DNA from 3 places in the Ureibacillus sp. 179-F W5.1 NHS genome. Region 1 is predicted to be linked to each of the others. Evidence: riboswitches for the same ligand, from Rfam matches in the RefSeq annotation. Region 1 holds a riboswitch; each other region holds the start of a gene.
What was found. Region 1 has a riboswitch for S-adenosylmethionine ahead of ACH0B5_RS17690 (O-acetylhomoserine aminocarboxypropyltransferase/cysteine synthase family protein). Riboswitches for the same ligand answer to the same signal wherever they lie in the genome.
Positions count from the first base shown of each region.

Region 2: linked by a shared signal. The riboswitch ahead of ACH0B5_RS15220 (methionine ABC transporter ATP-binding protein) and the one ahead of ACH0B5_RS17690 (O-acetylhomoserine aminocarboxypropyltransferase/cysteine synthase family protein) in region 1 are both predicted to bind S-adenosylmethionine.
Region 3: linked by a shared signal. The riboswitch ahead of metK (methionine adenosyltransferase) and the one ahead of ACH0B5_RS17690 (O-acetylhomoserine aminocarboxypropyltransferase/cysteine synthase family protein) in region 1 are both predicted to bind S-adenosylmethionine.

Region 1 is NZ_JBIQFG010000080.1:972-4,104, forward strand. It holds gene ACH0B5_RS17690 (O-acetylhomoserine aminocarboxypropyltransferase/cysteine synthase family protein) at 1-1,098, opposite strand, end outside; SAM riboswitch class I at 1,211-1,319, opposite strand; gene ACH0B5_RS17695 (glycerol-3-phosphate acyltransferase) at 1,462-2,091, shown strand; gene nfsA (oxygen-insensitive NADPH nitroreductase) at 2,229-2,963, shown strand; gene ACH0B5_RS17705 (IS3 family transposase) at 3,053-3,133, opposite strand, start outside.
Region 2 is NZ_JBIQFG010000044.1:14,360-17,492, reverse strand. It holds gene ACH0B5_RS15240 (arsenate reductase family protein) at 1-32, shown strand, start outside; gene gcvH (glycine cleavage system protein GcvH) at 112-495, shown strand; gene ACH0B5_RS15230 (toprim domain-containing protein) at 642-998, shown strand; gene ACH0B5_RS15225 (thioredoxin family protein) at 1,072-1,371, shown strand; SAM riboswitch class I at 1,433-1,538, shown strand; gene ACH0B5_RS15220 (methionine ABC transporter ATP-binding protein) at 1,704-2,729, shown strand; gene ACH0B5_RS15215 (methionine ABC transporter permease) at 2,722-3,133, shown strand, end outside.
Region 3 is NZ_JBIQFG010000072.1:1,315-4,447, reverse strand. It holds gene ACH0B5_RS17460 (gamma carbonic anhydrase) at 1-282, shown strand, start outside; gene metK (methionine adenosyltransferase) at 774-1,970, opposite strand; SAM riboswitch class I at 2,442-2,557, opposite strand; gene pckA (phosphoenolpyruvate carboxykinase (ATP)) at 2,758-3,133, shown strand, end outside.

The DNA.
Region 1 (3,133 bases):
TGCCACGTGGGAAAATAATTGAACGTTATCGATTACTTTACTTCCCACTTCTCGTCCACCTTTAATGCCAAATGTAAGCATTGATCCGTAGCCGTTTTTCAAATATTTTTTCGCTAATGAATGCGATGGGAAATTTTCTTTCCCTGGATAGTTTACGTATTCCACGAATGGGTGGCTTTCAAGATATTCCGCAACTTTTAATGCATTTTCACCATGCTTTGTATAACGCAAATGAAGCGTTTCTAACCCTTGTAGGAAGTTAAATGCACTATCAGCACTTAATGTTGGACCAAAGTCACGTAATAATTGAACACGAAGCTTTGTGGCAAATGCAGCCGTAGCCGTGTCAATTCCATAACGTAAACCATGGTAAGACTCATCTGGCTCTGTGAATCCTGGGAATCGACCTTGTGTCCAATCGAATTTACCAGCATCAACAACAACGCCTCCGATTGTCGTTCCATGACCGCCAATCCATTTCGTTGCTGAATGGACAACAACATCCGCGCCAAACTCAATCGGGTTACATCCGTATGGGGATGGGAATGTATTATCGATGATTAACGGAAGACCATGCGCATGAGCAATTTCCGCTATTCTCTCAATATCTAAAATGTTTAAACTAGGGTTCCCAACTGTTTCTGCATAAATTGCCTTTGTCTTATCTGTAATAGCAGCCTCAAAGTTTACTGGGTCCCTTTCATCTACAAAGGTTGTTGTAATTCCATAACGCGGTAAAGTATTTGCGAATAAATTATACGTGCCGCCGTATAATGAACCAGCTGATACGATTTCATCTCCTGCACCAGCTATGTTTAAAATAGAAAAGGCAATGGCAGCAGCACCAGATGATAATGCAACAGCTGCAGTTCCCCCTTCTAGTAAAGCAACTCGTTGCTCAAAAACGTCTACAGTTGGATTCATGATGCGAGAATAAATGTTTCCTGGTTGTTCTAGTGCGAACAATTGGCGTGCATGCTCCGTATTTTCAAAAGCATAGGCCGTTGTTCGGTAAATTGGTACTGCAATTGCTCCTGTTACAGGGTCTGGTTTTTGACCGCCATGAAGCAATTGGGTTTCCGGACGTTGTTGTGACATGTTTCTTCCTCCTAATATAGTATCGATGGGCGATCTTAGTATGAGGAGGACCTTTTGGAAAAACAAAAAGCCCTCTTCTAAAGAAGAGGGCTGCAAGCTGCAATTTTTCCTCCCCTTATCTTTCAGATCTAATCAAAATCTGTAGGAATTAGCACCTTTGCGTATTCACGCTGGTTGCTGGGCATCATAGGGCCTAGTCCCTCCGCCTCTCTGGATAAAGGTATTTGATTCATGTTCCATCGTTGAATTCACTATAAATCATAGTGATTTACTTGTCAATAATCTTTTTTAATTTTTCGAAACTTCTTATAGAATCATAGAGTATACTATAAATACATCTTTATGGAAAGGAGCCTTTTGTTTTTGTTATATCCTATCATTCTCGTCCTTATATTCGGTTATTTCATTGGTTGTTTACATGGATCCAATGTGGCTAAACTTTTATCGGGCGTTAACTTAAAAGAAGTTGGCCATGGTAATGCAGGTGCATCAAACGCAACGTTATCCCTTGGATGGAAGTATGGGGTTCTTGTTGCTTTAATAGATATCGGAAAAGGTGTATTGGCAGTTGTTTTACTTCGAGTCATTTTAACGAATTTTACCAATTTTTCGAGTGGCCAAATTTCAATTTTACTTTATTTAATCGGAGCTGCCGTTATACTCGGGCACAACTTCCCGGTTCATATGAAATTTCGAGGCGGAAAAGGAACAGCATCTCTAATTGGCATTTTCATTGCACTCGATTGGAAATTCGGTTTAATGGCTGTTCTTGCCCTTGTTGTTACTTCCCTACTAACGAATTACCTAATTATTGGCGTATTTGTTTTGTATATCTTTTTTGGCGTAACTGCGCTACTAATCGAGCCAACGATTTGGCCATTTTTAATCGCCCTTACTCTATTCTTAATTGCTCTGTATCTCCATGTGGAAAATGTAAAGCGATTACGTATCGGGTCGGAACCAAAAATTACATCCGCCTTTAAGAAAAACTAAACAGATTCCCATTAGTAGTGAAGGTTCCCCTTTTGTAAATCATGTTAAAATATACTAATATAGCCCTAAAGAGTATTTTCTCTTTAGGGCTATATGTTATAAGAGGAAATACATATTTAAAAGGGGAGGAAAAGGAAATGTCAGCAAAGGATTTATTACGTAGTCATTCATCTGTTCGAAAATATACAGGTGAACAAATACCGAAAGAAACGGTAATCGACTTAATTCAAACTGCACAAATGGCTGCGAGCTCACATTTTGTACAAGCATATAGCGTCATTTGGGTGACAGATGAAGAAAAGAAACAAAAGCTTGGTGAGCTGTCTAATAATGAGTTCCAATTTAAAACAGCAGGCGCTGCATTTTTATTCTGCGTCGATTTTAAACGTCTACAAGTTGCTGGACAAAAACATGGAGTCGACATTGTGGCAGATAGTGCGGAAAATGTAATAGTCGGTGTGGCGGATGTTGGCATTTTTGCCCAAAATTTCGTTATTGCTGCTGAAGATGCTGGTTATGGCATTTGTTATATTGGTGGCGCTCGAAACAATCCAAAAGAAATTAGTGAACTATTCAATTTACCGGACTATGTTTTCCCATTGTTTGCTATGACGATCGGAACTCCGACAAAACGTAACGAAACAAAACCACGTCTTCCAGTTGAAGCGATTTTACATGAAAATGATTATAACGCGGAAAAATACGATACGTTACTAGATGAATACGATGCAACGATGGAAAACTATTATGCAAGCCGTAGTTCGAATCAAAAAATGTCTAATTGGACAAAACAAATGGCTGATTTCTTAGTTGAACAAAGAAGACCGTTCATTAAAGAATTTTTAGCTTCAAAAGGTTTCAATTGGAAATAAATAAACCTTTTTATTAACCAAATTAAAAACCTGACAGATCTAAAGAAATTTGTGGACTTACCCCTGTCAAGTAGACAACTTTAAAAAGACTAAGCAGCCATCTGGTGTCGATATTCTATCGGTGCCAGGTGGTTGAGTCTTTTTTGGAATCGTTGGAAGTTATAAAAGTA
Region 2 (3,133 bases), on a different contig from region 1:
AAGAAGCTGAGTTTGCAGAATCTTGGAAATAATCATCTGAACTAGCTTGTATTTGCTATAGAAATATGTCAAACTAAACTTGAATGAATTACATATTTGGAGGGGTTTTTAGTGAGCACACCGAAAGATTTACGTTATTCAAAAGAACACGAATGGATTAAAGTAGAAGATGGAAAAGTACGTGTAGGAATTACCCACTTTGCCCAATCGGAACTAGGCGATATTGTTTTCGTAGAACTTCCACAAGTAGGCGACGAAATTCAATTAAACGAGCCATTTGGTAGTGTAGAATCTGTTAAAACTGTTTCAGAACTATATGCACCTATTTCAGGGAAAGTTGTTGAAATTAACTCTGAGCTTGAAGATAGTCCAGAATATGTTAATGAATCACCATACGAAAAAGCGTGGATGATTGTTGTTGAACCAACAGATCTTTCGCAAGTTGATGCTTTATTAACTCCTGAGCAATATAATGAATTAATTGATGCAGAATAAGAATATGATATAGTAAAAACGCCAGAAAACCACTGGCGTTTTTTTTACAATAAAATATAATAAGTAACCATCTTCTTTTTCTAATTTTTTATGCATATTTGCAGACATTTTTTAGCTGTATAACTACAAAGCGTGGGGTGAAGCAAATGACTGTTGAAAAGTGTATAATTGTTGAAGGCCGATCGGATAAGTTGAACATTGCACCAATTTTTGCTGAGGATGTTAAAATTATTTGTACAAATGGGACGATTAGTGAAGATGCTTTACTGGATCTTTTAGAGCCCTTTGAAGAATGTAAGCTCTACACTTTATTTGATGCGGATAATTCGGGAGAAAAGTTGAGAAAGTTGACGAAAAGAATTTATTCGGAAGCAATCCACCTTTTCATTCCTAGAACGTATATAGAAGTTGCCAATGCGCCTAAAAAAGTGTTGGCCCATTTATTAAATGAGGCAAAGTTTTCAGTGCATAAACAATATTTATCTTCATCCACAGAAGTATAATTACTTATGGGATAACCGGTTCTTTTAGAAAAAATGCAGCTTATTGATATAAAATTGAGTAGGATGATGAAAGATGGAAGAATGGACGATTGAAACTTGGGAGCAGCAAAAGGAGCAAAATTCGTTAACGGCTTTTTATTTGTATACCCCTATGTGCGGAACGTGTGCAGTCGCCTCCAAAATGTTGGACGTAATAGAAACACTATTGCCTGAACTACCTTTAGGTAAAGCTAACATTAATTTTCTAGAACAACTAGCATTTGATTATCAAATAGAAAGTGTTCCTTGTTTGTTGATTAGTAGGGATAATCAGGTTGAAAAAGTGTATGCCTTTCAATCTGTACCCTATTTATACGAAAAGTTAAAAAAGTAGTTGACTACTTAAAATGAACGTGATAAAGTTACATCCATAATCTTAAAATTAAATATCGTAACTCTTATAAAGAGCGGTGGAGGGAAGTGCCCTATGAAACCCGGCAACCATCACATTATGTGAAAAGGTGCCAAGTCACGCGAAGTGGATACTTTGAAAGATAAGAGAACGGTTATCGTAAATAGAAGTTTTATTGCGTGCCCTTTCTACTTGTCTTTGTAGAAAGGGTTTTTATTTTGGGATTAAAAAGAAAAGGATAAAAAAGTTGTGTATTTTACATACATTTCTTCCTCAACATAAATTATTGAGGCGTAATATAAAGGAGTACATATATGATTGAGCTAAAGGATATATCGAAAATATATAAAACAAAAAATGGTGAAATAGCAGCTGTAAAAAATGTTAATTTAACCATTCAAAAAGGTGAAATATTCGGCATCATTGGATACAGCGGCGCAGGAAAAAGTACAATGATTCGTTTGTTAAATGGATTAGAAAAACCAACTGCTGGATCGGTTGTTGTAAACGGTCAGCCGATTTCTTCTATTTCAGGTAGTAAACTTCGTCAAGCAAGACAAAAAATTAGTATGATTTTCCAACATTTTAATTTACTATGGTCCCGCACAGTTGCGGAAAATATCGCTTTCCCATTGGAAATTGCCGGTGTTCCAGCGGCGGAACGTACAAAACGGGTTAAAGAGTTGATCGATTTAGTAGGATTATCTGGTCGAGACAAAGCATATCCTTCCCAATTATCAGGGGGGCAAAAGCAGCGGGTAGGAATTGCAAGGGCGTTAGCTAATAATCCAGAAGTGTTACTTTGCGATGAAGCAACGAGCGCGTTGGATCCAGAGACGACAGATTCCATTTTAGAATTGTTATTAGATATTAATAAGCGTCTAGGTCTTACAATTGTTTTGATTACCCATGAAATGCACGTCATTCGTAAAATTTGTCACCGTGTGGCCGTGATGGAAGCGGGACAAGTTGTGGAACAAGGCGATGTTCTTCAAGTGTTCCAACAACCTCAAGCAGATATTACGAAAAACTTTGTTATGCAAGTGTCTGGGACAAAGGATTCAAAAAATTCCATTGAACAAATTTTAGCTAATTATCCAACGGGTAAAATTGTGAAACTAACGTTTATAGGAAATAAGACGGAACAGCCAATCATTTCCCAATTAATTAAACAGTTCGATGTAGAAGTGAATATTGTTCACGGTAACATTTCACAAACGGCAAGTGGACCATATGGAACATTAATTGTTCAAATTGTTGGTGAAGATAGCAACGTTCAAAAAGCATTAGATTTACTCAATTCAATAGAAATTCAAACGGAGGTGATTGAACATGCTTAGTGAATTATTTCCGAATGTTCGATGGGAAGATATGTGGCAAGCTACATATGACACCCTTTATATGACAATCATCTCAACGGCAGCAACCTTTGTTATTGGTTTAATAGTTGGTATTGTATTGTTTTTAACGAGTCCACATCAAATTTGGGCAAATAAAATTGCAAACTTTATTACCGGATCATTAGTAAATATTTTCCGTTCGATTCCATTTATCGTATTGATTATTTTATTAATTCCATTTACGAAGTTTTTACTAGGAACAATTCGCGGGGTAGAAGCAGCTTTGCCGGCATTGATCATTGGGGCAGCACCTTTCTATGCGCGGATGGTATTAATCGCATTACGTGAGATTGATAAAGGAGTTATAGAAGCAGCCCGTTCAATGGGAGCGAAAACTTCTACAA
Region 3 (3,133 bases), on a different contig from region 1:
ACAGTTGGCCACCAAGTAACATTACATAGCTGCGTGATTCGTAAACGAGCATTAATTGGGATGGGATCCATTATATTAGACGGTGCTGAGATAGGAGAGGGTGCATTTATCGGTGCTGGTAGTTTAGTACCACCGGGTAAAAAAATTCCACCTAATTCTTTAGCAATGGGTAGACCAGCAAAAGTAGTTCGTATGGTTACCCCAGAAGATAGAGAAGATATGGACCGCATTATCCGAGAATACGTTGAAAAGGGACAATACTACAAATCAATTCAAAAATAATGTTCTTAAGTGAGTGTAAACTTTCATGTTACACTCTTTTTATTAAAATCTTCGAAGTATTACCTCTATTTTTTGTTCATATAAATAAAGAAGGGGTGCTTCGTAATACGTCTTATAAAGGGATCTGAATGGTTACTAATCAGCCTTATTATTTTTACTGCACCGGTCATCGTATTTTTAACTCCCCTCATCATATCGATTGCATTAGATGAAATAGGGAGCGACCAACTAATTTTGTTTTTTCAAAAAATCCTTCTGTATGTTTTTATATTCGCTTTTTCCTTAATTGTTTTATACATTTTATCTATTGTAAAAAGGATGCTTAAAACATTATTTAAATTTTTCTTCCATTAATTTTTCTTTTACATATTCATTCCGAAATAAAAAAAAATCTGCTTAATTTCTATTGAAGTGGGAAAAACCACCTTAGAAATCTCGCAGATTTTTTCTTGTTATCTATGAATCAGCCTAATTTTCTTTCATGTAGAAAATTAAAGTCCGGCCTTTTCTCTTAATTTTTGAGCGATATCAGTGTTTTCCCATGGGACATCTAAATCTGTGCGACCAAAATGACCATAAGCAGCCGTTTGTTTATACATTGGACGACGTAGATCAAGCATTTTAATAATGCCAGCTGGGCGTAGATCAAACAATTCACTTACCCATTCTACTAATTTATTTTCTTCTACTTTACCTGTACCAAACGTATCCACTGATATTGAAACAGGTCGAGCTACACCGATGGCATATGCTAATTGAACTTCAGCACGCTCTGCAAGACCAGCTGCTACGATATTTTTCGCTACATATCTTGCAGCATATGCGGCAGAACGGTCTACTTTCGTAGGATCCTTACCTGAGAATGCCCCGCCACCGTGACGAGCATAACCACCATACGTATCGACAATAATTTTACGTCCTGTTAAACCAGCATCCCCTTTAGGACCACCGATAACAAAACGTCCTGTCGGGTTAATGAAGTATTTTGTTTCATAGTCGATTAAATCAGAAGGAACAACTTCATTAATTACTTTTTCTTTTAAGTCTTGTTGAATTTGTTCCAATGTTACATCTTCATCATGTTGAGTAGAAATAACAATCGTATCAATCCGAATTGGATGATTGTTTTCATCGTATTCTACTGTAACTTGAGTTTTACCATCGGGACGTAAATATGGAATTTCCTTTGATTTCCGAACTTCCGTTAAACGGCGAGCTAATTTATGAGCTAAGCTTATTGGTAATGGCATTAATTCTGGCGTTTCGTTACATGCAAATCCAAACATTAAACCTTGGTCACCAGCACCAATTGCTTCGATATCTTCATCAGTCATAGATCCTTCACGTGCTTCTAAAGCTTGATCTACACCTAACGCAATATCAGGAGATTGTTCTCCGATAGCAGTTAATACTGCTAAATTTTCTGCATCGAATCCATATTTCCCACGTGTATAGCCAATTTCCGCAACAGTATTGCGAACAACACTTTGAATATCAACATATGTAGATGTTGTAATTTCCCCGGCAACTAACACTAATCCAGTTGTTACCGTTGTTTCGCAAGCTACACGTGCATTTGGGTCTTCAGAAATGATTGCATCTAAAATAGCATCGGAAATTTGATCACAAATTTTATCCGGATGCCCTTCTGTTACACTTTCTGATGTAAACAGTCGACGGTTTGTCATTTGATTTCCTCCTAAGTTTATAGCGAGACTCTTTCCTCGTTGTTGATACGGTACTCTATTACCCATGTTTAGCCCACTTATAAAGATTAGTACTTCAAGCCGTCACAATGATATTTTTTGTTTAGCTTAAATTTTCCATCTTTTTAAAGATAGTTAAAAAGGACAGTAATTGTATAATGAAATATGTACAAAAACATGTTCTGAACAATTTTTAGCTACCTTTTGTGTTAGATTTCGTATAAAATGTATTGTAGAACATTTTTGAAATCTAGTTTTTATCGAGTGGCATCAAAAGTTATGGCAAGTGAAATTCACTTATTCGTAATTTGATACATGGATTTAGAAAGGCACATATAAAATAGGTAGTTAAACTATCCTTTTCATTGTGTTCTAAATTGAAAAAAAAAATTCCTCTACTCAAGTACTTTTGCATGAGTAAAAGGAATTGTCGTTTCATTACATTACCTTTCACTCTTATCGTTCAAGGGTATCCCCTTGCATCAGGTTGGCACCATCGCATTATAAAATGAAAATGCAGGTTGCCGGGCTTCATAGGGCCTTGACCCTCCACCAGCTCGGGATAAGAGTATCCGTTCAACACAACATCTTACGTAAAGTAACTTTAATTGTCAATGGATTTTACCTAAATCATGAAATGTTTTAAAATTATAAAATAATTTTCAGGAATTAGTATAGATTATTTAAATCAATGTGTTATACTATTTTTGAAATTAATCAACCCTCCCAATGCAAGTGGGAATTCTTAAAAAAGGATGGTATTTAATCGATGAATTCAGTAGAAATTGCAAATGAACTGAAGGAATTATTAAACGGAGAAAATATAAATGTTCAACTTTCAGTACCACAATTAGTGGAAAAAGCTACCGAACGTGGAGAGGCAACATTAACTGTAGATGGCGCTTTACGTGCTGAAACAGGTAAATATACTGGCCGTTCTCCTAAAGATAAATATATTGTAGAAGAAGAAAGCACAAAAGACAAAATCGACTGGGGTAATGTAAACCGTCCGATTTCTGCTGAAGTGTTTGATAACCTTTACGTTAAAGTTGTAAACTATTTAAAAGAAAAAGATGAGCTATTTGTATTCAAAGGGTTTGCAGGAGCTGATAAAGAATCACAACTTCCAATCCAAGTAATTAATG